Regions from separate parts of the Roseibium sp. HPY-6 genome, predicted to be linked through region 1. Evidence: predicted binding sites of a transcription regulator. Region 1 holds the regulator's gene; each other region holds the start of a gene.
What was found. Region 1 encodes PhoB, which activates phosphate uptake and scavenging genes when phosphate is short. Its sites were predicted from a motif close to TGTCATNNANCTGTCAT; they were not measured.
Positions count from the first base shown of each region.

Region 1 (10,523 bases):
CCGACTTTGACACAAAACAGTCAAGAAAACAAAATTATCTATATTTTTCAATAATTTAAATTGTCACAAAACTGAGAAGAAACTGTCATAGAACTCTCATCCAGCGGGCCTAGTTTCCCGGCATCACACGTGCATCTCGTGTTCGGTGATCCTCTACAAACCTTGACATTCAAAGGGAGTGGTCAAGTGAAATTTACGACCCTCGTAAGCGCAACGGCTCTCGCTGTTGCTTCCACTGCATTCGTTGGCGCAGCTCAGGCTCGTGACCAGGTTCAGGTTGCAGGTTCTTCTACAGTTCTTCCGTACGCTTCCATCGTTGCTGAAGCTTTTGGCGAAAACACCGACTTCCCGACACCTGTCGTTGAGTCCGGTGGTTCTTCCGCAGGCCTGAAGCGCTTCTGTGAAGGTGTTGGCGAAAACACCATCGACGTTGCCAACGCTTCCCGCAAGATCCGCGAAAAAGAAATCAAGGCATGTGCCGAAGCTGGTGTCAAAGACATCATCGAAGTGCGCATCGGCTATGATGGAATCGTGTTCGCGTCTCAAAAAGACGGTCCTGCTTTCACAGCTTTCGAACCGGTTGACGTTTTCAACGCGCTCGGCGCTAAAGTTCTGAAGGACGGCGAGATCGTCGACAACCCTTACAACAAGTGGTCTGAGTTCAACTCTGAACTGCCGGATGTCGACATTGCGGCCTTCATTCCGGGCACAAAGCACGGCACACGTGAAGTCTTCGAAGAGAAGGTTCTGGCTGTTGGTTGTGAAGAGTCCGGTGCCCTGAAGGCAATGATGGATGGTGGCATGTCCGAGGACGATGCTGAAGACGCCTGCATCGCAGTCCGTCGCGACGGCAAGTCCGTTGACATCGACGGTGACTACACCGAGACGCTTGCCCGCATCGACACCAACTCGAACGGCATCGGTGTCTTTGGTCTCGCATTCTATGAGAACAACACCGACAAGCTGAAAGTCGCCACCATGAGCGGCATTGCTCCGTCCACCGAGACGATCGCTTCCGGCGAGTATCCGGTTTCCCGTCCGCTGTACTTCTATATCAAGAAGGCACATATCGGCGTGATCCCGGGCCTGAAAGAGTACGCTCAGTTCTTCATCGCTGACGAAATTGCTGGTCCGCAGGGCCCGCTGGCTCAGTATGGCCTGGTATCCGATCCGGAACTGGCAGCTGTTCAGGCGTCCGTCGCCAACGAAGAGACAATGAAGTAATCGAGCCCTCGCTCGATCGACGGGGCGGCATATTCCGCCGCCCCTTTTCTTTTCGATTTTCGTTTTTATCCGGGGGAGCAAATGCCTTTGTTCTGGCTCATCTTGATCGTGCTTGCCATCGCTGGGGTGGGGTACGTTCTGGGGCGGTCGCGGGCCATGTCCAGTGCTGGGGGAGAGCTGTCAGCTCTGCATTCCCTACCGTCCTATTACGGGGCAAACGTAGCAATGAAGGTGGTTGTCCCTGCCTTTCTGCTCCTCATTGTATGGCTGCTCGCGCAGCCATTTTACGTTAACAACGTCATTTCCGGTATGATCCCTGAAACGTCGATCGCAGAAGGATCGTCCCGCGGGCTTGTTCTTGCCGAGGTACGCCGCGCTGCGAGAGGCCTCGACAACGCTGTTGCAACGGGCGCGATGACCGAGCAATTCGCGCGCAATGCCCGTGCCGACTTCGCGGACATAAGCACGCGTCTCAGAGATGCTGGGCAGATCGTTACATCCGAGATCACGCAGCCGATCCTACGGGCCGCACAGCGGTATCGCATTCTGAATGCGACCGGCAATCTGATCATGTCGATTGCGGTCATTCTGGTCGCACTTTTCGCGGCATTCTGGGCTATCCGGGAAACCAATGCCGAGTTCAGGGCGCGAAACGTCGTTGAACAGGGCGTCAAGGCAATCCTCATTGCGGCGGCGTCTATCGCCATCCTGACCACCATCGGGATCGTGTTGTCTCTGGTGTTCAACACCTGGGAGTTTTTCAGACTATATCCCGCCTCCGACTTCTTCTTCGGCCTGACTTGGTCGCCGAGTTTCTCCGGGCGCGGAAGCTCGTCCCAGCTTGGCATCCTGCCGCTGCTCTGGGGCACCCTCTATATTTCGATCGTCGCGCTCCTCGTTGCCGTCCCGATCGGCCTTTTCGCGGCGGTATACCTGTCCGAATACGCAGGACCCAAGGTGCGCGCCGTCGCCAAGCCGCTGCTTGAGGTGCTGGCCGGTATCCCGACAATCGTTTATGGCCTTTTCGCGCTTCTGACCGTAGGCCCGCTGCTCTTGTCCGTCTTTGGTAATGAGGGCCTCGGAATCATGCAGGCGGGAACGGCGGTCATGACCGCGGGCCTCGTCATGGGTATCATGCTGATCCCGTTTGTGAGCTCGCTGTCGGACGACATCATCAACGCTGTGCCCCAGGCAATGCGCGACGGGTCCTACGGTCTTGGAGCAACCAAGTCCGAAACGGTGCGCCAGGTAATCCTGCCGGCGGCGCTTCCCGGGATCGTGGGTGCGATCCTGCTGGCGGCCTCACGTGCGATCGGTGAAACGATGATCGTGGTCCTCGGTGCCGGTGCGGCTGCGCGCCTCAGCCTCAATCCGTTCGAGGCCATGACAACCGTCACCGCCAAGATCGTCAGTCAGCTGACCGGAGATGCAGACTTTGCGTCGCCTGTCGCGCTGGTTGCCTTCGCGCTTGGCATGACACTCTTCGTGATAACCCTGGGTCTCAATATTGTCGCACTCTATATCGTGCGCAAATACCGGGAGCAGTATGACTGATGACCGACGCAACACTTCCTCCCGAGACATCCGCATCGCCGGCGAAAGCTCCGATGCAGCCGAAGTCGCTCTACGCGCTTGATGATCTGACACGCAAACGCAACGCTGCTGAGAAGCGCTTTCAGGCTTACGGCATTGGAGCGATTGCGATCGGGCTGTTCTTTCTTGTCGTTTTGGCCTACGCGATCATCTCGCAGGGATTTCCGGCTTTCTCGCGCACGGTCGTTGAAGTTGAGTTCACTCTGACGCAGGAACAGTACGACGCTGCCGAAGGCACGCTGTTCAAGACAAGGGCCTACGAGGAAATCTTCATCAATGCGCTGACCGGCCAGCTCCAGGAAAGCGGTATTGAAACACCCGTGGAACCCGAAGCCATCGAGCGCATCGTCGGCAAGCCGGGTGGTACGATCCGCGAGTTTTTCCGGGAAAATGAGGACCAACTGGGCCAACCGGTCAGGTTCGACCTTGCAGCATCCTCAAGGGTAGACGGTTATATGAGCGGTCGTATCACCCGTGAAGGCATGACCGACAGCCGCTTTCTGATGAAATCGGATCTGGACGTCGTTGATAATCTTGTCGAGGCTGGCGTCATCAAGACCGTTTTTAACTGGCCTTTCATCACCGGTGCGGACGCCGGTGTGGACAATGCCGCAGCGGCGGGCATCGGCGCTTCGGTGATCGGGTCTTTCTTCATGATGCTGGTGGTTCTGTTTTTGTCGCTTCCGATAGGCGTGGCCGCCTCCATCTATCTTGAAGAATTCGCACCGCAGAACAGGTTCACGGATCTGATTGAGGTGAATATCTCGAACCTGGCGGCCGTTCCTTCTATCGTTTTCGGTATTCTGGGTCTGGCGGTCTTCATCCAGTTCATGCATTTGCCTCAATCTGCGCCGCTGGTCGGCGGCTTGGTCCTGACGCTGATGACGCTGCCGACGATCATTATCTCCACGCGCGCTTCGCTGAAGGCGGTTCCGCCAAGCATCCGGGACGCAGCACTCGGTGTTGGCGCTTCCAAGATGCAGGCGATCTTCCATCACGTGCTGCCGCTGGCGATGCCCGGCATTCTGACCGGAACCATTATCGGGCTGGCACAGGCACTGGGCGAAACGGCACCGCTGCTTCTGATCGGTATGGTCGGGTTCGTCGCGCGCGGTTACCCGGATGGCTTCATCGCCGGCTTCACCGAGCCGAATTCGGCAATGCCTGCACAGATCTACACCTGGGCGGCGCGGTCCGATCTCGCGTTTACTGAGAAAGCTTGGGGTGGAATTATCGTCCTCCTGATCTTCCTCCTCTCAATGAACATTCTCGCGATCATCCTGCGCCGCAGGTTTGAACGCCGCTGGTAAGGATTGATGCGATGAACGAGATGCCGAGTATTGAACAGGCGAACGAAATGACCGAGAGCAAAATATCCGCAAACAAGGTTCAGGTCTTTTATGGCGATACACATGCCATCAAGGACGTGGACATTGAAATCCAACCGCGTTCGGTGACGTCTTTCATCGGCCCGTCCGGCTGCGGCAAGTCGACCTTCCTGCGCACGATCAACCGCATGAACGACACGATTGATATCTGCCGCGTGGAAGGATCGATCAAGATCGACAACGAAGATATCTACGACCCCAAAGTCGATCCGGTGCAGCTTCGGGCGAAGGTCGGGATGGTTTTCCAGAAACCGAACCCGTTCCCGAAGTCGATCTACGACAACATCGCCTATGGTCCGCGTATCCACGGTCTCGCCCGCAATAAGGCGGAACTCGACGACATAGTGTCCTCGAGCCTCCAGAAAGCCGGCCTTTGGGAAGAGGTGAAAAATCGTCTGGACGAGCCCGGAACGGGAATGTCCGGTGGGCAGCAGCAACGTCTGTGCATCGCGCGCGCCATTGCGGTCAGCCCGGAAGTGATCCTGATGGACGAACCTTGCTCGGCCCTTGACCCGATTGCCACGGCAAAGGTCGAGGAGTTGATCGATGAGCTGCGTGAGAATTACACCATTGTCATCGTGACGCATTCCATGCAGCAGGCGGCGCGTGTTTCTCAGCGTACAGCTTTTTTCCACCTGGGTATTCTGGTTGAAGAAGGTCCGACGGAGGACATCTTCACAAATCCGAAAGACAAGCGCACTCAGGATTACATTACTGGCCGCTTCGGCTAAGCGGTTTTCCGAAATCGGAAAGGGACACAGGATGTCTGAACACATTGTCTCGGCATATGACGAGGAACTGACGGAAATGGCCGGTAAGGTCGCCGAAATGGGTGGCCTCGCGGAACGCGCCTTTGCCGACGCGGTCGCAGCTCTTGTTTCTCAGGATCACGAACTCGCCAAGACCACTGTCGCAAACGACGAACGGCTCGATACGCTGCACCAGGCGGTTGAGGCAAAATTGATCGAAATGATCGCGCGCCGTCAGCCCATGGGGCAGGACCTTCGCGAAATCACCGCGGCAAGCCGCATCGCCAACGATCTTGAGCGAGTTGGTGATCTGGCGAAAAACGTCGCCAAGCGCGCGATTGCGATCGACAGCAATCTGCAATCGAAGAAGCTGGCGATCGGCGTTGAACACATGACGGAACTCGCGCTCGGCCAGCTAAAGCTGGTACTCGACGCCTACACGCAACGCGACGCGGAAGCAGCTCGCCGGGTGCAGGAGGCCGATGCTGAAGTCGACGCCATCTACACGTCCCTGTTCCGTGAACTGCTGACTTATATGATGGAAGATCCGCGCGTGATCACTCAATGCGTGCACCTGTTGTTCTGCGCCAAGAACATCGAGCGCATCGGTGACCATGCAACCAATATTGCGGAAAACGTCTACTACATGGTCACCGGCGAACGGCTTCCCGAAGACCGTGAAAAGCTTGATGAAACAACAAGTGCTGGCTAAGCACTGAAAGACTGCGGGACTCTTTCGGCCGGCATGCGTGTGCCGGCCGGTAATATCGGAGCGTGAACGAATGCCGAAAGTGCTGATCGTTGAAGACGAAGAACCGCTCAGCCTTCTCTTGAGATACAATTTGGAAGCGGAAGGGTACCAGGTCGAATCCTGTGTCCGTGGAGACGAAGCCGAAATCCGCCTGCGGGAGAGCCTGCCGGATCTGCTCCTGCTGGACTGGATGCTTCCCGGGCTCTCCGGAATTGAACTGTGCCGGCGCCTGCGGGCACGGGAAGACACCGAACGTTTGCCGATCATTATGCTCACGGCGCGCGGCGAGGAAGCAGAACGTATCCGCGGTCTGTCGACTGGTGCCGATGACTATGTCGTAAAGCCTTTTTCGGTCCCCGAGCTCATGGCAAGGGTGCGCGCAATCCTGCGCCGAGCGAGTCCGGAAGTCGTCTCCACGATGCTCAGGTCCGGTGACATTGAACTCGACCGTGAAACCCACCGTGTTCGCCGTAACACCAAGGAAATACACCTGGGGCCGACCGAGTTCCGGCTTCTTGAGTTCCTGATGACTTCCCCGGGCCGCGTGTTCTCGCGTGAACAGCTTCTGGACGGTGTCTGGGGTCACGATGTTTATGTCGATGAACGTACGGTGGATGTTCATGTTGGCAGGCTGCGCAAGGCGCTCAACAAGGGCAAGGCGAAGGATCCGATCCGGACCGTGCGTGGCGCAGGCTACGCCTTCAATGACCAGTTCTCGATTGCCAGCTGACAGGTTCTCGCGGGCAATACTTAACCGAAACCCGACGGACTTTTTGTCCAAAACAAAAAACCCGCCACAAAGGCGGGTTTTTCAATGGTTGAGGAAAATATCAGGAGGCCTGCGCAACCGTCTTTCGCTCGCGGCGCCGGTCAGCAACAGGCTGATAAGCGATCTTGCAGTGATATGCACAATAAGGAACGCCAGCATCGGAAACGCGGCCACAGAAATAGAAATCGTCCGTCGCAGGATCACCGATCGGCCACTTACAGGTCCGCTCAGTCAGCGTAAGGATCGTTGCGCGCTGAGAAATCGGAATGACCATCTCGGGCATGGGTTCCAACTCAGGCTTGATATCAGCGACAGGTGCAGGTGACGTGTCCACCTTGAGTGCCGTAGCTCCGATCATCTGCGGTTGCTGCACAGGTTTCTTTGGTGCTGCTCCTGCAGCGGGGCTGGCGGTGCGCGGCCGGCGCGGCTTTGCGCTGGAACTTGAGGTCTTTGCACGTCCGGAAAGCCCGAGCCGGTGCACCTTGCCGATCACGGCGTTGCGGGTCACACCCCCGAGTTCGCCTGCGATCTGACTTGCACTCAGGCCTTCGCTCCAAAGTTTCTTGAGCAGTTCAACCCGTTCGTTCGTCCAACTCATTGCCCGCACCCTTTAGTTCGGCCATTTGGCCATTAACCTCGTGTCAGACATGCTCTAGCATGCCTAATTTTGGCATATCTTGTGCCTCTTGGTGATGTGCCGCACGAGATCTCGTGTTTGATGAGCCAGAGGTTACAATAACGTTAATTTGTGAGGCAACCGCTTCACCCAAACCAGTTGGGGATGAGCGGACTTTTCCCCAGTTATGGTAAGGCCTTCCAGCGTTTCACGAAACGTGACTTTAAGTGCCGGCAGCAGCATTTCCATTGACAGCCAACGGTACGCGCGGTGTATAAGCATCTTGCGACGTGCCGCCTCATCGGGGCGGCACGTTGCGTTTTGGCTTGTCCGCACTCGTGAAGCGCACCGGATCAAACGGGCTCGTTTCCCGGGCAAGTGCCGCAACAGGAAACGGGAAATATCGGCCTGGGCGGTTTGGCGTTCGAGCTTGATCGATGACACCATGTAGAGAGCATTTCACCTGCCTTCAAAAGGAGGCTGGGTGCTCTGAGGAGTAAAAAGAGGTTATGTCCGCGACTGCGCTGTTTGGAAACTATGCAAGATCAAATCTGACATTTGATCATGGGGAAGGTGTCTGGCTGGTTACCAAGGACGGCCGACGATTCCTCGATTGCGGTTCCGGCATCGCAGTGAATTCCTGCGGGCACGGCCATCCGCATCTGGTCAAGACGCTTCAGGAGCAGGCAGCCAAACTCTGGCACGTCTCCAACCTTCATCAGATCCCGGACGGCGAACGTCTGGCACAGCGCCTCGTTGAGGCGACATTTGCCGACAGGGTGCTGTTTGTAAATTCGGGTGCAGAGGCGATGGAAGCTGCGATTAAATGCGCGCGGCGGTATCACTATGACAACAACGAACCCGATCGCTATCAGATCGTGACCTTCGAGGGAGCGTTCCACGGCCGGACCCTTGGAACGATTGCGGCCGGCGGCCAGGCGAAATACCTGGAAGGGTTTGGTCCCAAGGCACCGGGTTTCGACCAGGTCCCGGCAGGAGACCTGGATGCGCTCAAGGCGGTCATAGGCCCGCACACGGCGGCGCTTGCAATTGAACCGATCCAGGGTGAAGGCGGCATTCGTGAAATCCAACCGGAATTCCTGCGCGCGCTGAGGCAGCTTTGCGACGACAACGGCATCTTGCTGATCTTCGACGAGATCCAGACGGGTGTTGGACGCACTGGAAAACTCTTCGCCTACCAATGGGCCGGTGTGAGCCCGGACATCATGGCCGTCGCAAAGGGCATCGGTGGCGGCTTTCCAATGGGAGCGTGCCTAGCAACCGAGCGAACCGCTTCGGCTCTCGCTCCCGGGACCCATGGCACCACCTTCGGCGGCAACCCGCTGGCCATGACGGTTGGCAATGCGGTCCTTGATGTTGTTTTGGCGGACGGGTTTCTCGAAGAGGTGCAGAAAAAGGGCCTCAGCTTCAAGCAGAAACTGGCAGGGCTCGTCGACAGCCACCCAAAGGTACTGGATCAGGTGCGCGGCACGGGTCTCATGCTGGGGCTCAGATGCGTTGTGCCGGCAGCGGAATACGTGTCCGCGGCGCGAGACGCTGGACTGCTGGCCGTTCCAGCTGGTGACAACGTCGTGCGTATCATGCCGCCTTTGACAATGACCGAAGACGAAATCTCTGTGGCACTGGAACGCCTGGAGCAGGCAGCGATCGCGGTTGAGGCAAAGCTTGTGGAAGGAGCGGCCGAATGACTGCCAACGCCGCTTACCGGAACTTTCTGGACCTCACCGACTTCGAGGGAGATGAACTGCGCGCTATTCTGGATACAGCGCGCAGGATCAAGGCGTCGCGAAACGGTGTCCGCCGGGGCGAGGGACCGCTCGCCGGCAAGATACTTGCGATGATTTTTGAACAGCCTTCCACCCGTACGCGGATTTCGTTCGATGTCGGAATGCGCGAGCTTGGCGGTGAGACGCTGATGCTCACCGGCGCGGAAATGCAGCTTGGCCGTGGTGAAAGCATTGGTGACACGGCCAAGGTCCTGTCGCGGTTTGTTGATGCCATCATGATCCGCATTCTCGATCATGGCGAATTGAACGAGCTTGCCGAGCACGCGACTGTCCCGGTGATCAACGGGCTCACGAAAGTCTCGCATCCCTGTCAGATAATGGCGGACCTGATGACCTTCGAAGAGCATCGCGGGTCAATCAGCGGCAAAAGCATTGCCTGGACCGGCGACAGCAACAATGTGCTGGCGTCCTGGGTACACGCCGCGCCACGACTGGACTTCGAAATGCGGATCGCGACGCCGGGCGAACTGGCGCCGCCCCAGGAGCTGATCGACACGGCTCGCGCAAAGGGTGGTTCCATTTTGGTCACGACAGACCCATATGAGGCGGTCAAGGGAACCGATTGCGTGATTACGGATTGCTGGGTGTCCATGGGCGACGACGATTCACAGTCCCGTCACAACCTCCTCAGCACGTACCAGGTAAACAATCGTCTGATGGCCGAGGCAAACAGCGACGCTATCTTTATGCATTGTCTTCCGGCGCATCGCGGCGAGGAGGTTACCTCCGAAGTCATGGATGGTCCCAATTCCGTGGTTTTTGACGAAGCCGAGAACAGGCTCCATGCCCAAAAGGGCATTCTTGCCTGGTGTTTCGGCAAAGGTTGAGGCATAGCCGACGTGGCACTGAATCTTGAAGAACTGGGTATCGCGCCCGCAGGGCTGGACGCTGTCCGGCCCTTTGCCGTGGAAGAACTGGATGTACGTGGCCGGGCGGTCGCGTTCGGTCCTGTTCTGGAGAGCATTCTGGGACGGCATGACTATCCCGAACCGGTTTCCCGCCTGCTTGCGGAAGCAATTGTGCTCACGGGCTTGCTTGGAACGTCGCTGAAGTTCGACGGTCGTTTCACCCTGCAGACCCAAACCGAGGGTCCGGTATCGATGCTGGTCGTCGATTTCGCATCCCCCGATGCGATCCGCGCCTGCGCGACATTCGACGCTGACCGCGTAGAAACCCTGGCGAAGGCAGGCAAGGCAACGCCGGAGGCATTGCTGGGGCACGGACACCTGGCCATGACCATTGATCAGGGCCAGCACATGCAGCGATATCAGGGCTTGGTGGAGCTCGATGGCATATCGCTGGAAGAAGTAGCGCGCCGTTACTTCGAACGCTCAGAGCAGATTCCGACCGAGATCCGCCTTGGTGTCGGCGAGCTCTATACGCGCCGAGAAGGTGAGGGCCATGCCAAAACCTGGACAGCTGGCGGTATTTTGATCCAGTTCTTGCCGGAAGCACCTGAGCGCTTGCGTCAGGCGGACATCGATCCGGGAGACGCTCCGGAAGGAACGCTGCCGCATGAGGTCGAGGAAGATGACGCCTGGGTGGAGGCAAAGTTTCTGGTCGACACCGTAAAGGATGTCGAGCTGACCGATCCGGAAGTCAGTGTCGAAATGCTGCTGTTCCGG
Region 1 covers NZ_JBEWCD010000002.1:1,427,489-1,438,011, forward strand. Annotated here, with positions in the region: gene ABVF61_RS17985 (substrate-binding domain-containing protein) at 187-1,224, shown strand; gene pstC (phosphate ABC transporter permease subunit PstC) at 1,306-2,778, shown strand; gene pstA (phosphate ABC transporter permease PstA) at 2,778-4,127, shown strand; gene pstB (phosphate ABC transporter ATP-binding protein PstB) at 4,139-4,936, shown strand; gene phoU (phosphate signaling complex protein PhoU) at 4,968-5,666, shown strand; gene phoB (phosphate regulon transcriptional regulator PhoB) at 5,737-6,435, shown strand; gene ABVF61_RS18015 (GcrA family cell cycle regulator) at 6,536-7,072, opposite strand; gene ABVF61_RS18020 (aspartate aminotransferase family protein) at 7,600-8,799, shown strand; gene argF (ornithine carbamoyltransferase) at 8,796-9,725, shown strand; gene ABVF61_RS18030 (Hsp33 family molecular chaperone) at 9,738-10,523, shown strand, end outside.

Region 2 (10,523 bases), on a different contig from region 1:
TAACGAGAGCCTTCTGCGTCTGGCCTTCCTTGGTCCAAAGCGCGATGAGCGCTGGAAACACGCCGGGAGACAATCCGAGCGGCTTTATCCGCCGATGAAGCCCGGCAGCAAAAAGGCGCGCCATGTGGTTGGCGAGATAACCGGCTGAGGAATCTTTTTCGAACGTCATGTCTTGCATATACGATAAATAGCATACTATATAATTAAACATAGCTTGCTATATAAATGAGGCAAACATGACAAAACGAACTCGCAGCAAATCACTCGTTCTCGCGATCCTGGCCCTTACCAACACCCACTCAGGAGCCCCTGCCATGGCCAACGACCTGACACAAAGCGAACCCGTCACGCTGATCAATGTCTTTGAGGTCCCCAAGGACCGGATCGATGCAACGATCGGCTCCTGGGAAAAAGCCAGAAACTTCCTGCGCCAGCAGCCCGGCTACATTTCGACAAGTCTGCATCAGGCACTTGATCCGGGTGCCAGGTTTCAGCTGATCAATATGGCCAAATGGGAAAGCCCAGAAGCTTTTCACGCGGCCATTTCGAAAATGCGGCAAAGCAGTCTTGGCAAGGAGATGAATGGGACCGTGTTTCATGCTGCGCTATTCCAGGTCGTCCGCAGCGACGGAGGCCTGGAAAAATGAACGGGACAGGATCCTTCAGCCGGACCCTCCATTGGTTCATCGCGGTCCTTGGACTTGCCGCTCTTTGCTCTGGCTTCCTGATGACACGTTCCGGCACCCTTTCGCCGATTGCGATGCAACTTCATATCGGCCTGGGAGCGCTGGCCGGTTTTCTTTCACTGATACGCGTTTTGCTCTGGCTCGTGAAAGGCGCTCCAGAACAAAGATTTCCTGTTCATTCCAAAATTCAGGCTGTAAGCGCCAACATGGTGCATGGGCTTCTCCGACTGGTCCCGCTTGCCCTTCTGGCAAGCGGAGCCGCGATGATTGCTCTCTCAGGATCGTTCCCTGTAATCGTGAGCGGGAAGCTCGTAGACCTGCGCGTTTTCGCCGAACTGCCGCCGCGCAATCTGCACCACGGTGCGGCCATATGTCTGGCTGGTCTCATCGGGCTGCACGTCGCCGCCGCCCTTTGGCATTGGCGTCGGGAAGCCAGTTTGGAAAAACCCTGATGCCTGTCTGTAAAGGATTGCCCGCCGATCTTATGGGGCAGAACTCCCTGGCGCTTGCAAGCGCCGGTTTGCGACCCAAACCCAGCCGCTGAGCAGGACCGCAGACCCTGAGACGAGTGTCATGAGCGTTCCAGGAATGAAATTGGCGTAACCGGGCAAATCGATGAAGACGAAATAACCGACATCCGCCAGCCCGCCGACAAGCGCTGTTACCCAGATCGCCGTCATGTTGCCTTGCCAGATGAACACGGCACCGATGATTGTGGTCACACCAAACCAGCCAAGGTTCCAGCCATGTTGCGACAGGATGCCGGACAGGGGTTCCGGATACTCCCCGACCAGCGTCGCCTTGTCGACGGCGTCAGCGATGTTTCCGATTGCCGTTTGAGGGTCGACTGGGATGATCAAGATTGCGGCAAGCACATGGACCGCACCCCAGATCACCCAGAGGATGGAAGCGACTTTCAACGCGATCTTGTGTTCCGGTTTCATTTTGGGTCCTTCTCGTGAACGGGTTCTTCTGCAATCGCCGCCAAAGCCGAGGTGAGCGCGATACGATCCTCTTCATTGATGAGCTTGTCAGCTCCCGGGTCATAGGCATCTCCCCATCGGCCTATTCCGGCAGCCCCGCGAAGGATGCCGCCGAAATGGGGTGCCAGCAGTTCCTGGCTTTGCAAGACGCTGGCACCGGCTCTCGGTCCCGGCGTTGCAGCCAGGATGACCATGGGCTTGTGCTGCCAGAGCTTCGTGTCTATCCGGCTCATCCAGTCGAAGAGGTTTTTCCAGGCCGCCGTCACAAATCCGTTGTGTTCCGCGAACGAGATCAGCAGCGCATCCGCCTTACCTATTTTTTCAAAAAAGACGCGTGCCGGCAGCGGCACACCGCGCTCTTTCTCCCGGTCAACGGAGTAAATCGGCATCTCGAAATCATTCAAGTCAAGAAACTCGATCTGCGCATCGGTGCGCATATCCCGCTTGAACTGAAGGGCGGCCAGTTCGACGAGCTGCCGGTTTATCGACTGACGGCTGTTTGTCGCCGCAAATGCCAGCAATCGCATTCCTAGACCTCATCGCCCTTAAGCAACGTCCCAAGACGTGCTCTGGTTCTGTCCCGTGCGATAAGGTGTTATGCTGCATCGCTGCGCGCAATAGCGGCTTTCGCGCACCAAATGAGCGATCAGCGCGCACAAGTAAAAGGCTGCGACGATGAAACACTGGACCGAACTTCGAACGGCAATGCTGGTTGCTCAAACAGGCACCGTCAGCGCCGCTGCAAGCGAACTCGGGGTCCATCGCGCGACTGTCAACCGTCACATTGAAGCGCTGGAACATGCACTCGGGACAACGCTCTTCCACCGTCATGCCCGCGGCTACGCCCTCACCGACGCGGGTCGTGACATGCTTGAAGTGGCGAGCCGGGCCGAAGACATGTTCAAAGATCTTGAGGGCCGCAACCGGAGCCGCGCCGGTCTCCTGTCAGGTGAATTGACGATTACAGCTCTCGGTGGCATTGCGTCACTGATCATTCCGGCCATCAGGAAATTCCACATTGCGCACCCGAAAATAGCCGTGGAATTCGTCGCGGAAGAACGACTTGCAAAGCTCGAACACGGTGAAGCGCATATCGCGTTCCGCGCCGGACCGAAGCCTGATGTCACCGATTACGTCGTTCTTCCGTTTTATCAGATCCGTTTCGGTCTTTACGCGAGCCGGGACTATATCGAACGCTTCGGATATCCGGAGAACGGGGCATTCGAGGGCCATGAGTTCGTCGGAACGGTCAGCCGTCCGACGGCGCACCCCTATTCGAAATGGATGCGCACGCACGTTCCGCAAACTTCACTGTCACTGCAAACGAGCGAAGTACCGGTGCAGTTTGAGGCCGTGTGCGCGGGTCTTGGCCTCGGTTTCCTGCCTGAACACGAAGCTCAGAACCGGTCGGAGCTCGTTGAAATCCTGCCGCCCAGGATAAGGTGGGCGGCAAATGTCTGGATCGTAACGCATGTCGATCTTCACCGAACCGCGAAAATCCAGGCATTTCTGCGCTTTGTCAGAAAAGACAACAGCCAAAACTCCAATTGAGAGGCTTGACTTTCCAAGAGGCAAAAAGACCCGGCAGAATATTGCTGCCGGGTCTCTGTAGTAGTTTCGTGAGCCGGAAGCCGGCTTAGTTCAGGCGCGATGCCGGGCCGAGATTGATCAGCTGTGTTTCGCCCGGAGCATCATCGACACCATCGTTGTCGGTCACGAGGATGAGCTTGCCGTCCGCTGTGACAGCCAGTCCTTCAGGCTTGTCCAGTATCCAGCCCTTGCCCTCGGCCATCGCCGGCAGAATGTCCATCGCATAGCGCTTCTTCAGAACCGGAAGCGTTTCGCCATGCTCCGCCGGAACGACGTCCTTCAGAGAGATGACGGTGATCTGCTTGATCGCCGCATTCTCGCCGCCCTTGTTGTCGCGTTCCAGAACGGCGAAGTCACCCTCGCCCAGTGAAACGATTTCCGAAAGACCTACCCAGCCACCAGCAGCGCTCTTCGGAGCGTCGAGCGGATAGTGCACAAAGCCCCAGGACTTGTCCGCCGGGTTGTAGATCGCGATTTTGGTGTACCCCTTCGGGTCGTCGTTCCACTCGCGCTGAACGGCAACAGCCACCAGGGTTTGGCCGTTCATCTCGAATTCGGTAACACCTTCGAAGGAAAAGCGCTTCGCCTGATCGATCAGGCTCTGCGGAAGCGTGACCTGTTCCGAGATGACACCATCCGTTCCGACTTTCAGAAGCAGATGCTCGCGCTCGTTTTTCGGATGGCCTTCGGAAGCCAGCCAGAAGCCGCCGTCCCTGGCAACCGCGATCCCTTCAAGGTCGAGCCTCTCCTGATCAAAGCCGGTGACCGTCACGTAGGATGTGATCTTTGCCGGCTTGGACGAAATGTCCATGGTGTAGATCCGGGCATCATCATAGAAGCTGTCGCTGACAGCATAGAGCTTGTTTGCATCGGACGGATCAGCCGCCAGCGCGGAAATGGCGCCCCAGCCAATCGGCGCGCCCTTTTCCGGATCCATGTCGGAAACAACAGACGGATAGGAAGGTGTCTCGGCGCCGAACTTGTAGAGCGAAATGTGCGAGCGGACATTGTCTTCTGCACTGTCGACCTCGTTGGCGACGACGAAGAGGTCGCGGCTCGGGATTGCCAGCAGACCTTCCGGACCGACATGGGTCGGCAGGAACTGGACGAACTCAGGCGCGCCGCCGGTATCCTTGTAAACGGCAACGAAATTACCGCGCTCCGAATTGACGAAGATCAGCGTTTCACCGCCAAACGACCCGACCGCGACACCTTCCGGTTCAGTGCCTTTCTTGTGCGCACGTTTGGCGGGGTAGTGGCCGTGGGACATGCCCAGATGTTCCATCTGGTTGCCGCTGTCGAAAAGGACGTCGCCTTTGGCGCTCCAGATGGTGAAACCGCGAGAACCGCCCTCGTAGTCACCTTCGTTGGCGGTTACGAAGCGCTCGTCGTCGATCCAGGCAACGGCATCCGGCTCGCGCAGCACATTCTCACTGCTCCCGGAAGCATCACTCATGCGCGCCTTTTTCACCGGAACATTTTCGGCGGTTGCCGCACCGGCCGAAAAGTTTGCGACAACTTCACCACTCGCCAGATCAACAACGGCGATGTGATTGTTTTCCTGAAGCGTAACAACCGCCTGGTTCTGGGAATTGATGGAAACGAACTCAGGCTCCGGGTCGGTCGGTGCGACTTCGGCAAGGCCGGTCAGGTCGACGATGCGCACGGCATCGCAATTGGTCGGCACGCCATTTTCGTCAAGGTCGAATACGGCGAGATGACCGGCGGGCATTTGCGGGATGACACCGTCGTTCAGGTCCTCGTCCCGTTCATTTTCGATCGCAATCGCAACGAATTTTCTGTCTGGTGAGATAGCAACGCTGTCCGGTTGACCCTTCGCGTCGCATTTGGCCGTCACGCCCATTTCGTTCAGGGCGATAACGGCAAGATGACCGGACGCATTGATGAAGTCTTCGCTGGTGTTCACACCGGCATAGGCCGCCTTGTCGCCAACGGCAACCGATGTCGGTTCGCCGCCGAGGTCAACACGGGCCATCGGCTGAATGTTGAGCGGATTAGCAGCATTGACGAACACGATTGAATCGCCCGGGCTGTCCGTGAATGCCAGCGTCCGTCCGTCTTTGGAGGCATAAATGATTTCTGCAACGGTTTCGGTCGCCTTGTCCGCACCGTCCGGAAGGGTCTTGTAGACGGGGTAGGTGTTGATGCGTTCGAAATAATCCGCCTGTGCCGCCGAAACGGCTCCAAGACCGACCAGAACGGAAAGGCTGACGCTTTTCAAAAAACGTCCGCGAAGGTCTGACATTGCACTAGCTCCCACAGTTTTTTGGGTTGAGGTGCGCGCAAGCTAGTGGGCCACATTACAAGAACGGTGACATTTCCATGAAGCTTAGATGACACCCCCACGAATAAATAATGCGGCCGGATATCAGGCGGTTTCCCTAAAAAACACTGGACAACATCGGTGATTCCTCTCAGGTTGCAGGCTTGGATTGCTTGCGCGCACCGCGCGTCCCTCACTCTTGGATGTACTCATGCAGATCGGATTCGTTCGCGCGGCCCTGGTCCTTGGACTGCTGGCTGCCGTTGGCCCATTCGCTATCGATCTTTATCTTCCGGCGACACCGCAGATCGTTGAGGATTTGAGAACGGATGATGCCGGCGCCCACATGACCTTCACGGTCTACTTCATCGCGTTCGGCGTTGCGCAGCTCATATATGGCCCCATTGCCGACTGGCTTGGGCGCAGACCTCCGATCTTTATGGGACTTCTGGTCTTTATCGCCGGTTCGCTGATCTGCGCTTTTGCGACGGATATCACAATGATGATGCTCGGCCGGTTTGTGCAGGCACTCGGTGCCGCGGCCCCAATGGTGATTGTGCGGGCCGTCGTCAGGGACCTGCACACCGGCACTCAAGCGACGCGGCTGATGGCCCTTGTCATGCTCGTGATCAGCATTTCGCCCCTGCTGGCGCCAATCACGGGAAGCGCAATCATATCTCTTGCCAGCTGGCGCATGATCTTCGGCGCCCTGGCCCTGATCGCACTGCTTGCGATGATCCTGACCGCGCTGCGGCTGCCGGAAACGCTGCCTGCCGACCGGCGTAGCCGCATCAATGCGGCAGCGCTTCTCCGCAGCTCAATCTACCTCATCAAGGACGCAAGGTTCATGGGTCTGACCATGATTGGCGGCTTTGCGCTTGCGAGCTTCTTCGTCTTCATCGCCTCGGCACCGATGGTCTACATGACCCAGTATGCGCTCTCACCGACCGGGTTCTCGCTGGTGTTTGCCGTCAATGCCGTGGGCTTTTTCGCAGCCTCGCAATTTGCCGCCGGTCTCGGCCAGAAATACGGCATGGGCCGCGTTGCCTTCTGGGCCGTTTGCGGGTTTGCGTTGGCCACGTCATCACTCTTCGGGCTGGTCTGGCTCGGGTTCGACGACCTGCTGGTCCTGATGGCCCTGTTTTTTCTTGGCAACTCGTGCCTTGGCCTTGTGATTGCTCCAACCATGGTGATGGCGCTCGAGGAACACGGCGAACATGCCGGCATGGCGTCTTCGCTTGGCGGCACGCTACAAATGGTTGCAGGCGGGCTGATGATCCTCATTTGCAGCCCGTTTTTCGACCGGACAGCCCTGCCGCTGGTCGGTGCCGTGGCAGCTTGTGCCTTGATCGCCTTTGTCCTCGCACTCCTGACGCTGCGTCCTGAACCGCAGGCGAAGGCGCCCGCCTAAGTTAGATTTAGCCCTGCGACTTGCCGATCTCTTCCAATTTCTCCTGAAGTGAGAGCTTGTCGAGGGAAGACATCGGCAGGTTCATAAAGATCGAAATCCGGTTATTGAGCATCCGGAAGGCTTCGTTATAGGCAACCTGATGCTCTGTTTCGTTGCCTTCCGCGCTGACGGGGTCCGGAACACCCCAGTGTGCAGACATAGGTTGACCGGGCCACACCGGGCAGGATTCTTTTGCAGCGTTGTCGCAGACCGTGAATACGAAATCCATTTCTGGTGCGCCCGGGTCGGCAAATTCGCTCCAGTCTTTCGAACGCACCTCGTCTGTTTTGAAATTCAGTTTCTTGAGCAATGCGATCACTTCCGGACGCACCTCGCCAGAAGGATTGGACCCGGCCGAAAAAGCCTTGAACCGCCCCTGTCCCTCTCTGTTGAGGATCGCTTCGGCCATGATCGACCGGGCCGAGTTTCCAGTACAAAGGAAAAGAACGTTGTAAACACCCTCGGACATCGTTTCCTCCTCGTGCTGTCTGCTATTTTCTGCAGGTGATGGCTTCAATTACCTGGGCGCAGAGTTCCGGATGACCGCCGCAACAATCGGCCATGAGATAGGTCAGTAGATCCCTGATACCTTCCAGATTCGCAAAGTATCTGATCGATCGCCCTTCCCGTTCGTTGCGCACCAAACCGGCTTGCAAGAGCACCGACAGGTTGGCCGACATCGTATTCTGACGCACGTTCAGTGCTTCTCCGATGTCACCCGCGCTCATTCCTTCCGGCCCCGCATTGATCAACAACCGGAAAACCTCGAGCCGCGTTTTCTGACTCAGCGCACTGAACGAGCTGAGAGCATCATTTATATCCATAAATCATGATATATTGATTAATTAACACACTGCAAGATGAGATTCGACTTCAGGCCAAAACAATCCTTGTTCAGAAACCGGCATCCGCACGGTTTGCCTTGTGTTCCTTGTTCCAACCTGTTGATCTGCCGCTTGAGACGGTGAAGGGGGCGCAATGAAAACAATCAAAAATGAATGGCTCGGAACAGGCCTTGAAGATCAACCTGAGTTCGCTTCCGGAGACATTTCGAGATCGCTCGGTCCGCAATCCGGGTTCTTTGCCGAGGTTACCGGCCTTCAAACCTCTCCACTTCTGAACCGCCCCGAACTCGCAAATGAGCTCGGCATCGATAAGCTGTTTATTAAGGACGAACGCGCGCGACTCGGGCTCGGCAGCTTCAAGGCGCTTGGGGCCGCCTACGCGATTGCAAAACAGGCATTCACCAGGATCCAGTCCGGCGAAGTGACCGATCCCAACACCGCGTTGGAAGGCATGACCTTCGTCTGCGCCAGCGCGGGCAATCATGGTCTGTCGCTTGCGGAAGGAGCCCGCATTTTCGGCGCCGATGCTGTTGTTTTTGTCGCCAATACAGTCCCCGAAGCCTTCGCTGAAAGGCTGCGGGCGAAAGGTGCAAGGGTCGCCCGCGCGGGCGAGATCTACGAAGAGAGCATGGCGGAAGCCGAGCGCCAGGCATCCGAAAACGGCTGGCACCTTCTATCCGACAGCACATGGCCCGGCATGACGGAGCCGGGACGCGATGTCATGGAGGGCTACCTGAAAATGGGCGAAGAAATCGCGCGCCAGATCCCCGAACCACCAACCCACGTCTTTCTGCAGGCTGGCGTCGGCGGGCTTGCTGCTGCCTGTGCTTCGAGCGCACGCACGAGCTGGGGCGAGGACGTAACGATCGTCGTTGTCGAACCCGAGGCAGCTCCCGCCTTGCTGGCGAGCATATCCGCGGGCAAGCCTGTCCTGGCACCGGGCCCTGTTTCAAACATGGGCCGGTTGGATTGCAAGGAACCCTCTCATCTGGCGTTGCGCTACCTCGCGTTAGAAGCAAATATTTTCTCAACAGTCACGGACGCCGAAGCGGAAGAGACTGTTGCCTGGCTTGACGGCAACGGACTAAAGACGACCCCGTCTGGCGCTGCCAGTCTCTGCGCTGTTCATCACGCACGCAGTCATTTTGAAGAGCTGGGCCTGACAGCAGACTCCAGGGTGCTCTGCTATCTCTCGGAAGGGCCGGAAGATGGCTGAACCGGACTTCCCAGAAAGCGAATATGAGGGACGGCTGGAGCGCGCGCAGCATGCAATGCGGAAAGAGGGATTTGACGCGCTCTTTTTCACGACAGAGCCTGAAATGCGTTATTTCACCGGCTTCAGGACCCTGTTCTGGCAAAGCCCGACCCGGCCATGGTTCCTGATCGTTCCGCAAGACGGAAAGCCCATTGCAATCATCCCCGAGATCGGCGCTCCGCTGATGGCGTCCACCTGGATTGACGATATCCGGACGTTTTCAGCGCCTCATCCTGTTGACGAAGGTATCTCGGTTCTGGCGAGCAGTCTTAAAACTTACCGGCGCATCGGCTTGCCGATGGGACGGGAAAGCTCGCTGCGCATGCCGATGCAGGACTTTGAAGAGTTGCAGTCCGAACTTGCCGAAACGTCTTTTGCAGATGCATCGCCGTTGATGATGCAACTGCGCATGGTCAAATCGGACAAGGAAATCGATCTCCTGCGCCGGATCTGCAGGATCGGTTCGGCCGCATTCGCCAATGCCGGAAGCCTGTTTCATGAAGGACAACCGCTCAGGGAAGCCTTTCGAAAGTTCAAAATCGAGCTCCTGCAGCAGGGAGCCGACGATGTGCCCTATCTGGTGGGCGGGGCCGGTCCGGGGGGTTATTACGACGTTATTTCACCCCCGACCGACCGTCCTCTTGCGGAAGGTAACGTTTTGATGCTCGATACCGGCGCGACCAGGAATGGGTATTTCTGCGACTTCGACCGGAACTTCGCAATCGGCCATGCCACCGACGACGTTCGAGCAGCGCACGAAAAACTGGTTCAGGCCGTCGCTGCCGCCGCCGCAATCGCGCGTCCTGGAAAGACCTGTGCGGATCTCTTCAAGGCAATGACCGATGTTCTTGCCCAAGATCCCGGCAACGTCGGGCGCCTGGGACACGGGCTCGGAATGCAGCTGACTGAGACGCCGTCGATCACAGCGTTTGACAGCACGGAACTCAGGGAGAACATGGTTCTTACGCTGGAACCGGGCATTGGTCTTCGCGACGACAAGATGATGGTGCACGAGGAAAATATTGTCATTCGAGCCGGTGCGCCCGAGTTCTTGAGCACGCCCGCCTCTGCAGAAATTCCCGTGATCCCGGATTGAAGGAGAGCGATGTGCGGCTGGATTTCGACTGTGACACGGGTCTGGGGAAAAAGGCCGCTCTCGGTCTGATCGTCTTGCAGGCCGATGAAACGATCGAAAAGGAATTCCGCCCGCTGTTCGATCAGGACGGGGTGGTTCTCTACCATTCCCGCATTGCCAGCGATCCGGAAGTCACCGAAGAAACTCTCATGCGAATGAAGGAAAACCTGACTGGCGCGGCGGCACTTTTGCCTGGTCATCGCCCGCTGGACGTTATCGGATATGCCTGCACATCTGCCTCGACCGTGATCGGGTCCGGGGCTGTGGAAGCCGCAATCCGGAAGGCTCATCCGGG
Region 2 covers NZ_JBEWCD010000003.1:82,617-93,139, forward strand. Annotated here, with positions in the region: gene ABVF61_RS26285 (MarR family winged helix-turn-helix transcriptional regulator) at 1-169, opposite strand, end outside; gene ABVF61_RS26290 (antibiotic biosynthesis monooxygenase family protein) at 237-647, shown strand; gene ABVF61_RS26295 (cytochrome b) at 644-1,138, shown strand; gene ABVF61_RS26300 (hypothetical protein) at 1,169-1,630, opposite strand; gene ABVF61_RS26305 (NADPH-dependent FMN reductase) at 1,627-2,196, opposite strand; gene ABVF61_RS26310 (LysR family transcriptional regulator) at 2,345-3,220, shown strand; gene ABVF61_RS26315 (esterase-like activity of phytase family protein) at 3,306-5,525, opposite strand; gene ABVF61_RS26320 (multidrug effflux MFS transporter) at 5,755-6,954, shown strand; gene ABVF61_RS26325 (arsenate reductase ArsC) at 6,962-7,462, opposite strand; gene ABVF61_RS26330 (ArsR/SmtB family transcription factor) at 7,485-7,817, opposite strand; gene ABVF61_RS26335 (pyridoxal-phosphate dependent enzyme) at 7,972-9,054, shown strand; gene ABVF61_RS26340 (M24 family metallopeptidase) at 9,047-10,189, shown strand; gene ABVF61_RS26345 (maleate cis-trans isomerase family protein) at 10,201-10,523, shown strand, end outside.
Region 2: ABVF61_RS26315 (esterase-like activity of phytase family protein) is a predicted target of PhoB. The motif match lies at 5,603-5,619, and genes of this name have one in related genera.

Region 3 (10,523 bases), 890 kb from region 1:
CGACAATTTCACCTGGATAGTCAAAAAACTTCGAAAGCCCTTGCAGGAAGCCGCCGGAATTCATCTCGTTGGATTTCGAGAAACCGGAAACAAGCACCGCAACAACCAGCAGCAACCCGATCAACGAGTAAAGCTGGCGGCGTTTGCGCAGTATCAGGATTTCCTGTTCGAGAGCGGCAACGGCCATGTTCGAGGAGCCTTCTGTGAAACAGTTTTCGCGTGTCAGCAACGCAATGCTGCGCAGTGAGATTTTGGTCTTGTCGCACTGCGACCGCTGCCGCGAGCGCATACCGCTGCAGGGACCCGGCAACTAAAAGTGCAACAACATTCCCGTTGAGACGTCAGTCTTGTGAGCACAGGATCCCGGCTCTGAGCTCTGCATCAACGGCGATGACAGTCAGCGCCGGGCCTCAAGCAAACACGGGCCGGCGTCCGGCCCGTGTTCAGGTTCGACTGAACCTTAGTTCTTGTTCTTGGCCTTACGGGCTTCGACGATGTTGACGTAAGCTTCGTGCGTGATCGGCATGAAGCCCTTGGTCTCACCGGCGGCGATGTTGTAGGCGCAATCCGGATCAATGGAATTCAAGGACGCGATCAGGCCGGTCATCTTGATTTTGACGTCTTCCGGCAGCTTCTTGGACAGAACGATCGGGCCTTCCGGGATCACCGGAGACTGCCAGATTTGGCGCAGTTCGGTCATGTCGACAAGGCCAGCATCGGATGCCTTGCGCAGAGCGCCGGAGTTGTAACCGTCTTCCCATTCGCCGAGACCGTCAGCCCATGTCACGCCTGCGTCGATGTCACCGTTGGATACGGCAACGATGGTCTGCTCGTGACCACCGGTGAAGACGACGTCGCCGAAATAGTCGCCGGCTTCCATCGAGTAGCCTTCCTGCGGAATAGCGATGGACGGGATCAGGTATCCGGATGTGGAGTTCGGATCACCAAAACCGAAGACCTTGCCCTTCATGTCTTCCAGCGAGTTGATTTCGCTGTCGTTGCGGGCAAAACCGATGGAGTAGTAGCCATAGCCGCCGTCAACATTGACCTTGACCAGAACCGGATCGACTGCCTCCGGATCGGTCAGGTAAACCTTGGCGTAGCTGGAGGCACCGAGCCAGGCAAGGTCAAGGTTACCGCCGAGCAGGCCTTCGATTACGCCGTTGTAATCGGCAGGTGCGAAGAGCTTGACCGGAACACCGAGAAGGTCGGCCGTTTTCTGCTCAAGGCACTCATAGGCGCGCAGACGGTCAGAGGCGTTTTCGCCACCCAGGATACCGATACGGAACTCGGTGATCTCTTCGGCGCCGGCAACGGACGCATTGAGAGCGATCATGCTGACAGCAGCAAGCGCAGCAACTTTGGAAACGATTTTCATTTGGGACACTCCCCGAGGGTCTGGATCAGATGACGTTTAAAGGTGCGCAAGCGGACTAGACCGCCGCTGCCGCCGGGGTCATCGCACCGGCGGATTTCTGGGTAACGGCGCGACCGGCATCAATGGCAGTGGATGTTGCTGCCTCGTTGAAGCTCTCATCTGCCCCGTAGATTTCACGGGCTGCACCGGTCGTGAGTTCTTCCGGTTTGCCATCAAAGACGATGAAACCGTCCCGCATTCCGATCACCCGGTCGCAGTAGGTGCGCGCGGTGTCGAGCGTGTGCAGGTTGCAGATCACGACCTTGTTGTCGCGTTCGTGGATCTCGCGCAGCGCGTCCATGACGATTTTCGCATTCATGGGGTCAAGCGATGCAATCGGCTCGTCGGCAAGAATCATGTGCGGCTGCTGCATCAGTGCGCGCGCGATAGCGACACGCTGCTGCTGTCCGCCTGACAATTCCTCGGCGCGTTTGGTCGCTTCCTGAACGATGCCGAGACGATCGAGCGCAGCGAGTGCATCGGCGACATCCGAAGCGCTGAAAATGTTGAAGAGGCTCTTGAGCGTTCCGTGACCGTTGAGACGTCCGAGCATGACGTTGGTGACAACGTCGAGGCGCGGCACGAGGTTGAACTGCTGGAACACCATTGCGCAATCGCGCTGCCAGCGGCGCATCATGGCGCCTTTCAGACGCAATATGTCGCGGCCCTCGAACAAGATCTCCCCGCCGGAGGCCGGGGTCAGCCTGTTGATCATCCGCAACAAGGTCGACTTTCCTGCACCCGAGCGGCCGATAATGCCGACCATTTGCGGTTCATCGATATTAAAACTGACTTTGTTTACCGCAGTCCGAGATCCGAAAACCTTGGTGACGTCCTGAAACTGAATCACGCGTTAGCCCTGTCCGTTCTTGCCTTAAGCGCCCGGGGGACAGAGCCACTGCTCGATTACAAATACATGACAAGTTTTTAACGGTGAGGCTAAAAATTCATGTCAATTCAATGACATGAAGAGCTTCCTGCTTTTCCTGAGTTAGCTGGATAACTAAAATTCCGAAGCTTTGCGAGAGCACTACGGCCTTTCCGCGGCACCACTTCTACGCCCAACCATCAGAGTTTTCGCGGTGGCGTTGTTCCACCAAAAGCACGGTATGAAATCAATTACGTGCCGCAAGACCCGACAAAAAAGCAATATCCGTCATACCGCTGTTATCAAACCTTCACGAACACGACCCCGGTCCCCGCTAAAACACAGCTCCCAAAATCGACAACAGATGGACTCGCCATGTCTGCGCCAACACAGAAGTCTTCCCTCACCGAAGCTCCGAACATTCACCCTGAGGCGAAGGTGCTCAATTGCGACCTGGGCATCTGGACGGAGGTCGGTGCGCGCACCGAGATGCGCGAAAGCCAGATGGGAGACTATTCCTATATCGTTCAGGAAGGTGATGTCGTCTGGACGACGATCGGCAAATTCTGTTCGATTGCCCGCCGTGTGCGCATCAATCCGGGCAACCATGCCACATGGCGCGCCTCACAGCACCATTTCACCTATCGCGCTGCCGCCTATGACCTGGGAGACGACGACGCCGATTTCTTTCAATGGCGCAAAGATGACTGGGTCACCATCGGACATGATGTTTGGATTGGGCACAATGCGACCGTTCTTGCCGGCGTTTCCATAGGTACAGGCGCCATTGTCGCCGCCGGCGCGGTCGTCGCCAAAGACGTTCCGCCTTACACCGTGGTCGGCGGCGTGGCAGCCAGGACGCTCAAGCGGCGGTTCACCGAAAAGCAGGAAGAAGCGCTCATGGAGATCTCCTGGTGGGACTGGACCCACCCGCAATTGCGCGAACGATTGCCCGACTTCAGAAACCTGCCGATTGATGCCTTTATTGAAAAATATCGATAGGTGTGTTCGACACGACCCCTATTGAATTCTCCCGCCGCCAGGTGCTTTGCTGTTGGAAAGGCAGCGTGGGAGCCGGCGAATGATGAAGCGAAGTGCGTCTTGCAGATGCGGACAACTCAGTGTGGTCTGTACAGGTACACCGGTACGCGTTTCCGCCTGCCATTGCCTTGAATGCCAAAAGCGAACCGGCAGTGCCTTTGGTCTGCAGGCGCGCTGGCCCGACGATCAGGTGACCCTTTCCGGCAACTATTCAGAGTGGAAGCGGGATTGCGACAGCGGGCATGTCGCGACCTATCGCTTCTGCCCGGTTTGCGGCTCTACGCTTGCTTTCGTGATCGAGGGCTGGCCCGGCGTCATCGCCGTCCCGGTCGGTGCTTTCGCGGACCCGGACTTTCCAAGTCCGAGGTTTTCCGTTTACGAGCACCGCAAACACGACTGGGTTTCCATCGAAGGTGACAAAGTCGAGCACTCATCCGATCCTTCGATCGCTTTTACGCAAGGCGAACTGAGAAAATGAGCGCAACGGAAGGGCTGGCAGCACCAAATCAACGCCAATCGCCGGCCCTCGGCATCAATCGGATCATTCTCTACGTGCGCGACGTGGAAATGAGCGCTTCTTTTTATGCGTTCTTTTTCGGCTTCAAGGTGATGACGGCACCAAAAGACAGGCTCACCGAGCTCTTCATGGAAGACGGCGGTGCCCGGCTTCTGCTTCACAAGGCCGGAAAGGCCCAGAAACTCGGGCAGGTTTCCCTAAAGCTTGTCTTTGATGTGGAAGACGTCGGCGCTTTCAGCAGCGCTTGCGCGGACAAAGGTCTGAAATTCGGGACAATCCACCAGGCAGACGGTTATGAATTTGCAAACGCGAAGGATCCGGACGGCAATGCCATCCAGATTTCGAGCCGGGCCTTCAAGGCGCCTTGAATTGCGTCCAAGAGCCGTCCCCGAAATCCACCACCTGATGCACTCCCATGGCTCGATGAATAACGCTATGATAGCGTCATGACGGAAGAGACCGCAGTACTACAATCCAGCCTTGGCCCTTCCCTGCGCAGATGGAGGGTTCTGAACCGCGTCAAACAACAGGCTTTGGCAGCAGATCTGGGAGTGTCGCAAAGCCGGATCTCCAGATGGGAAAGCGGCGTGCTGGAACCGGACGAAACAGACCGGCGCAAGATCACGCGCCTGCTGCGCGCACGCCCGGAAACAGTTTCGGACCGGGCTCTCCTGGAGCTTGTCTCCTTTGCCTCCACACCAGTGCATCTTGTATGCGACCTGACACACCGGCTGCTTGCCGCGTCTCCCAAGCGCACCCAAAACTGGCACGTACCGGTCGCCGAACTGATGGACAAACCATTGTGGCGGTTCGCATCGCAAAGCATACGCGAAGTCGAGCACACGCTCGATGAAAAGGGCTGGTTCGAGCCGCTCGGACCGGACATTGTCTATCAGACCGAGCGTGCCGAATTTGCGGAACTCACCATCCCGCAAAGCCGTATCCGGATATCCCGTCTCGCGCTTTCCGATGGCCGGTACGCACGTCTGGTGCGCGATGACACGGTTGCCGCTGAATAAAATATTCAGACCGTCGCAATCCTCAAACAGATCGCTAGTATCTGCACCATGACCAAAAGCGATCTCGCAGCCGCGCCGGCAGCCATCCCTCATCCCCGGCTCGAGGGGATCCTCGCTTTCCTGCAGGAAAGCGAGAGACTTAAAGACACCCTGCGTTCCGGCTCAACGCGCCAGGGACGACCGGAAAGCACCGCCGAACACAGTTGGCGGCTCTCTCTCATGGTCCTCTTGTTCGAAAGAGAACTGGCCGGAATTGATCTTCTGAAGCTGGTCAAACTGTGTGTGATACATGATCTCGGCGAAGCGATATCCGGCGACGTGCCAGCACCGTTGCAGCAGGAAGGTGATGATCGTGAGGAACGCGAACGCCGGGACTTTCTGATCCTTTGCCGCGAGCTTCCTGAAGACCTCGGCGCAGACATGCTCGCGCTCTGGGACGAATACGCGCAAGCTGAAACACCGGAGGCCTGCCTCGCCAAGGCCTTCGACAAGCTCGAGACGATTTTGCAGCATCAGTTGATGCCACCCCAAAGTGTCGAATTTCACGAGTTCAATATGACTTACGGGCGTTCACGTACCGACGTTTCGGACCTCACATCGCAAATCCGGGACATTGTCGACGGAAACACTCAGACCATTATTTCCAGCTTGAAAGAAGGGACTGCGTAATCCTCAGCGCAGATACCGGAAGGTGACCGCTCCTCCAATTTGTCGTGTCCCCTGCTTGCTATGGTTGCGCCTGGTGCTCTAGCATTTAGTGCTGAAGACGCTCGGTGAAACGCAACAGAGGAAGGCGGCCATGTACACGATCCTCCCCCGCAGCAACGGTCCGGTTCTCGGTGTCGAGATCACGGGCAAGATCGACATCGAGCAGGAGAAGGAACTGATTGCCGTTGCAGAAGACCTGATCGAGGAACACGACAGGATCAGTGTCCTCGCAGTCCTTGGCGATCATGTGTCCCTGTCGGTCGAAGCCGCAACAACCGACGTCAAATGGGCGTTGACACACATGGCGCATCTGCAAAAAGTGGCCATCGTCGCAGACAGCAAATTGATCGCTGCGTTTGTCGCTGTTGACGCGACATTCGCCAAGTTTGCGGGAATACAAGAGATGCATTTCGCGACCGACGAGATTGAAACGGCCTGGCATTGGATCGAAAGCTGAGGATCGCCTGATCGCTCGTTTACGGAGACGACAGGCAGATCCTCAATGCGGCTCAACCGAATACCTCTCTTGTCAGCACGTCATCAGCTTCTTTCTCAAAACAACCGTCAGAATACGTTTGCGCTCGATATGACGCCGGTATGGACCGGCAAGAACGTCGCTGAGGATCGCTCGTTCCATACGGGCGAAAAACTCCTCGGAAAGCTGCCGAAGCTCTTCGGGCGACTGTACGCACCGGCGGAAGACGTTTTCCTCGAGCGTGGTCTGAAGAATGGCCCGGTCCGACAGCGTTTTCTTTCGTGCATAGACCTCCGGCTGATCCAGAAAGCGGGCGTATGGATCGCTGTCTTCGCGCGAGCGCGATCTCACCTGAACAAGTTCTATGTCGCAGCTCGCCGCCAGTTCCTCGTTCTGCAGGATCGCTTGCCTGGCGTCTTCCTTGGTAAGGTACCAGACAGGAAAGAGAAAGTTGTTCAGGAAAACCTGATCCAGTATCCCGTCTGCCACCATGTCCTGAAGGACTTCCCTGGTAAACGGAACCACCACGTTGTTTGAGGGAACGATCCCATTCGGTGCCGTTTCCGCTGAGGAAGATCCCAAGGTTGAAACGAGCAAGCTGCCTCCGGGGACGAGTTCATTGACGCGTTTCTTGACGAAGAGGGCAAAGTCCGCCATCGCAACCTGTCTCAGACGCTGGTATTGGTGCGCTTGCAGATCGGAAAACCAAAAAGCGTTCTGAGACTGCAAATAGACCGGATTGCGAAGCCAGTGGGTGGCAAAAAAGGAGATTGCCAACGAGACGGATTCGCCGGACAGCATCTGGTTGTAAAAGTCACCGGCCAGCATTTCGATCTGCGGCACATTGTGACCGGAAACCAGGCCCTGTTGCCCGAATACCGTTTCGCGCAACACGCCCCAGTCGTTTCCCGGAAGGTCCGCGAAACACGCCGAAAGCTGTTTCCTGGGAGCCTCACCAGCCCAGGTCTCCAGTACCGGACGAACAGCCTTCAAGCTGCACAGTCCCGGACCACAGCCGAAATCGGCCACTTTTGGCGTTTCGGCAATATGGAATGTGCGAAGCGCGAGTTCCCGAAGCAACTCGCCGTGCTCGTCGATGTCTTTCAGCCGATGTGCTGAATTTTCGTTATAATCTTCCGGCGCACTTGTCGCGGCAGCATAGGTTACCATCCCGACTATTCTCCATATGTCTCATGACAATCTGTCCCTGCGGAGAATTTGGTTATGGTTTGCCAACGTACAAATTAAGGCTTTGTAATCTTTACGTTAAGCTACGAAACCCGCTGCATAAGCCGCGCTCAGCAGTCCGCCTTGACCTCGTCGGAAGACGGTGTTTCCTGCAGCCTGACGGTGCCAAGGCTCAGGCTTCGGCAAGCTCTTCGCGGCTATGAAATGCGAGGGTTGTCACGCGTCCGTCGCGGACTTCGATCATATGGCCTTGCGGCACTTCAACCCAGCAATCGGGGGCTTCGTCCAAGGGTTCTGAGACAACCATGACCCCGTCTGAAAATTCGCGAAAATAGAGCGTCGGGGCAAACTTGTCAGACGCGTATCGCGCGGCGTAAAGGGTTGTGCCGTCCGACCAGGCCGACGCAAAACGCATGTGGGGTGTTACCCCTGCATATCGGGACAGCGCTTCAGCTTCATGAACCGCGCGAGCCATCGCGGCGCGCGGGTGCAGCTTAAGTCCATAGGCGAGCGCGATCAGAAACAGGCACTCACTGTCTGTCCCGCCCATGCGATGTCTGTAAAGGTCGTCCGGGATCATATTGTCGAGACGCCGGCGAACCTTGTCGTATCCCCCGACCTGACCGTTGTGCATAAATGTCCAGCGCTCATGCGTGAACGGATGGCAATTGTCCCTGGTGGTCGCAGTCCCGGTCGACGCGCGCACATGCGCAAGAAAGTGTCCGGACCGGATATGCCTTGCGATTTGAAGAAGGTTCGGGTCCGACCAGGCGGGACGGACATCCTTGTAGAGGCAAGGCGTCTCACGGTCGCCGTACCAGGCAACACCGAAACCGTCGGCGTTGACCGCAGTCTTGCAAGATAGCGCGTTGCGGCTTTGGTCAATCAGAGAATGCGCCGGATCGCAGATCACTTCTTCCAGATATCTTGGAGCTCCGCTCCAGGCTGCCCACCGGCACATGTTGAATTACCTTCCTATGCAGCGGCCTTGGCGACGCTAAAGCGCGCCGTTTCCTTATCGCAGGCATATCCGTCCGCGAGCGGATAAGGATTGCGCGCAAGTTCGTCGACCGCCGCGATGATCTTACCGGCCTTTTCTTCAGTCAGCAGAACGGAAAAATTCAGCCGTGTCCATCCGGGTTTCTTAAGTTCCTCCCCGGACAGAATGCCCGCGCGCAGTGCGTGCGACTCTTCCGGCCCGATACCGAGCAGGCGATGCGCATAGGGCCCGGCGCACGCGCAACCGCCACGCGCCTGTATCCCATAGGCATCGGACAGCATTCGCGTGACGAGTTGCTGATGAATGTAACCGCCACGTTCGAGATCGCGGATCCGGAACGAAAACACGGGCAAAACACGTTTTGCGGTCTGATTCCCCATAATCTCAATTGCCGGGTTCTCATTCCAGACAGCGAGTGCTTTTTCGCGCCAGGCTGCGTTTCGTGCATCCATGACCCGCTGACCGATAGCCTCCTTGACCTGGAAGGCCAGTGCCGACCGGATGTCTCCGATGACATTCGGCGTTCCCGCCTCCTCGCGCGCCGAAATGTTTTCAGCATAATCGTGACCCCAGGGCGACACGAAGCGCACAGTGCCTCCGCCTGGAAAAACCGGAGCCGTTCTGCGCACGGCGTCTTTCCGAACGATCATGATGCCCGAAGACGCCGGTCCGCCGATGAACTTGTGCGGCGACACGACTACCGCATCCTTTTGAGCGTTTTGGGTGGGTTGCAAATTAATGGGAAGATAAGGACCGGAGCCGGCGCAATCCCAAACGCTCAGAGCGCCATACTTTTTCAAGATGCGTGTGACCTTCTGATCATCGGTCACGATGCCGGTAACGTTGGACATCGTCGAAAAGGCCCCGACGATCAGTCGCCCTCTCTCTGCCGCGGCAAGCACGGCCTCCAGCTCTCGTAGATCGGGACCACCCGCTGCGTCTTCGCCGAGTTCCATGACCTCGGCTCCGCTTTCACGCCACGGCAGAATGTCGGAGTGGTGCTCGTAGGGACCCAAGATCACCAGCGGGTTTTCCCCTCGCTCAACCGCATCCGTCACGCCGAGAAGATGAACCAGACGATTAAGGCCCGCGGTTGCGCCTGAGCCGCAGAAAACCGTCTCAAAACGGTCGTCTGCATTGCAAATGCGTGCAATCTCAGAGCGCGCCGCCTCACGTATCCGGGTCATGACGCTGCCGCAATAGGACGCCTCTGTGTGGCTATTGGCGTAGACCGGCAGGATTTCTTCCAGGACAAATTCCTCCACCTGACGGAGAGCCCGGCCAGACGCCACGTAGTCGGCGTAAATCAGCTCGCATTCGCCCATCGGTCCCGCAATGCTTGCGCCTTCTCCAATAAGCCCAGCACGCAACCGCTCAATCAACTGCGGACCTTCGAGTGACTGCTTGAAATGATCGAGTGCGGTTCCTGTCACGTGTGTCATAAGTATCTCCGAAATCCTTCGAATCAATCATATGACCAAACTGACTTGGTAAACTTCACCTAAAACCTTTGCGAACTGACATTTTGTGTGTCATTTGATTGCGAATGGAAAAGTCTTTCGATCAAATTGACAGGTCTTTGCTGCGTGCGCTGCAGCGGGACGCGCGTTTGTCGCAACGCGAACTCGCCGATATCGTGGGCCTTTCGCAAAATGCCTGTTGGCGCCGCCTTAAGACGCTTTACGAAAGCGGACTTATCGAAGGTCACACGATCAGGCTCGACCCGGCGCGTCTCGGCCTCAACCTTACGGTCTTTGTGATGATCCGCACCCGTCATCATTCCAAGGACTGGCTTCAAAACTTCAGGCAGGAAGTTTCCGCCATTCCCAATGTGATCGACTTTTACCGTGTAGCCGGTGACTACGATTACATGCTGAAGGTCGTTGCGGAGGATATGAACGCGTTCGACCGCGTTTATCAGCGTCTTATCGAGAAAATCGATCTGGATACGGTGACGTCCTACATGACGATGGAAGCGATCGCGGATTCCCGCGACCTTCCAATCTGACCGACAGCGCTCACCTTGTGGTCTCAAAGCTGCGGCATTTGTTCCGTCAAAAGCAGCCTCAGCGCCTGCGGTGCCCACCGCCCCGGCGCTTGACGTTGCCGCCCCCACGGTTCGGACGCGCCTGCTGCGGCCTGCTCTGTTTCGGACGTGTCTGCTGAGGTCTTGTCCGCTGAACGTTGCGTTGCCGGTTGACCTGTCGGTTGCCGGCATTGCGGGCTTTCCTGTCCCTGTTCAGGTGGGCTGGCGCGGGCCGTGTCTGCGGAGCCGGACGGGTTGCCGGCC
Region 3 covers NZ_JBEWCD010000002.1:2,316,119-2,326,641, reverse strand. Annotated here, with positions in the region: gene phnE (phosphonate ABC transporter, permease protein PhnE) at 1-187, opposite strand, end outside; gene phnD (phosphonate ABC transporter substrate-binding protein) at 461-1,378, opposite strand; gene phnC (phosphonate ABC transporter ATP-binding protein) at 1,434-2,267, opposite strand; gene ABVF61_RS21760 (DapH/DapD/GlmU-related protein) at 2,661-3,287, shown strand; gene ABVF61_RS21755 (GFA family protein) at 3,367-3,804, shown strand; gene ABVF61_RS21750 (VOC family protein) at 3,801-4,211, shown strand; gene ABVF61_RS21745 (helix-turn-helix domain-containing protein) at 4,290-4,862, shown strand; gene ABVF61_RS21740 (HD domain-containing protein) at 4,911-5,531, shown strand; gene ABVF61_RS21735 (SpoIIAA family protein) at 5,662-6,027, shown strand; gene ABVF61_RS21730 (class I SAM-dependent methyltransferase) at 6,100-7,215, opposite strand; gene ABVF61_RS21725 (class II glutamine amidotransferase) at 7,406-8,194, opposite strand; gene ABVF61_RS21720 (aminotransferase class V-fold PLP-dependent enzyme) at 8,209-9,675, opposite strand; gene ABVF61_RS21715 (Lrp/AsnC family transcriptional regulator) at 9,780-10,241, shown strand; gene ABVF61_RS21710 (SH3 domain-containing protein) at 10,300-10,523, opposite strand, start outside.
Region 3: ABVF61_RS21760 (DapH/DapD/GlmU-related protein) is a predicted target of PhoB. The motif match lies at 2,572-2,588, and genes of this name have one in related genera.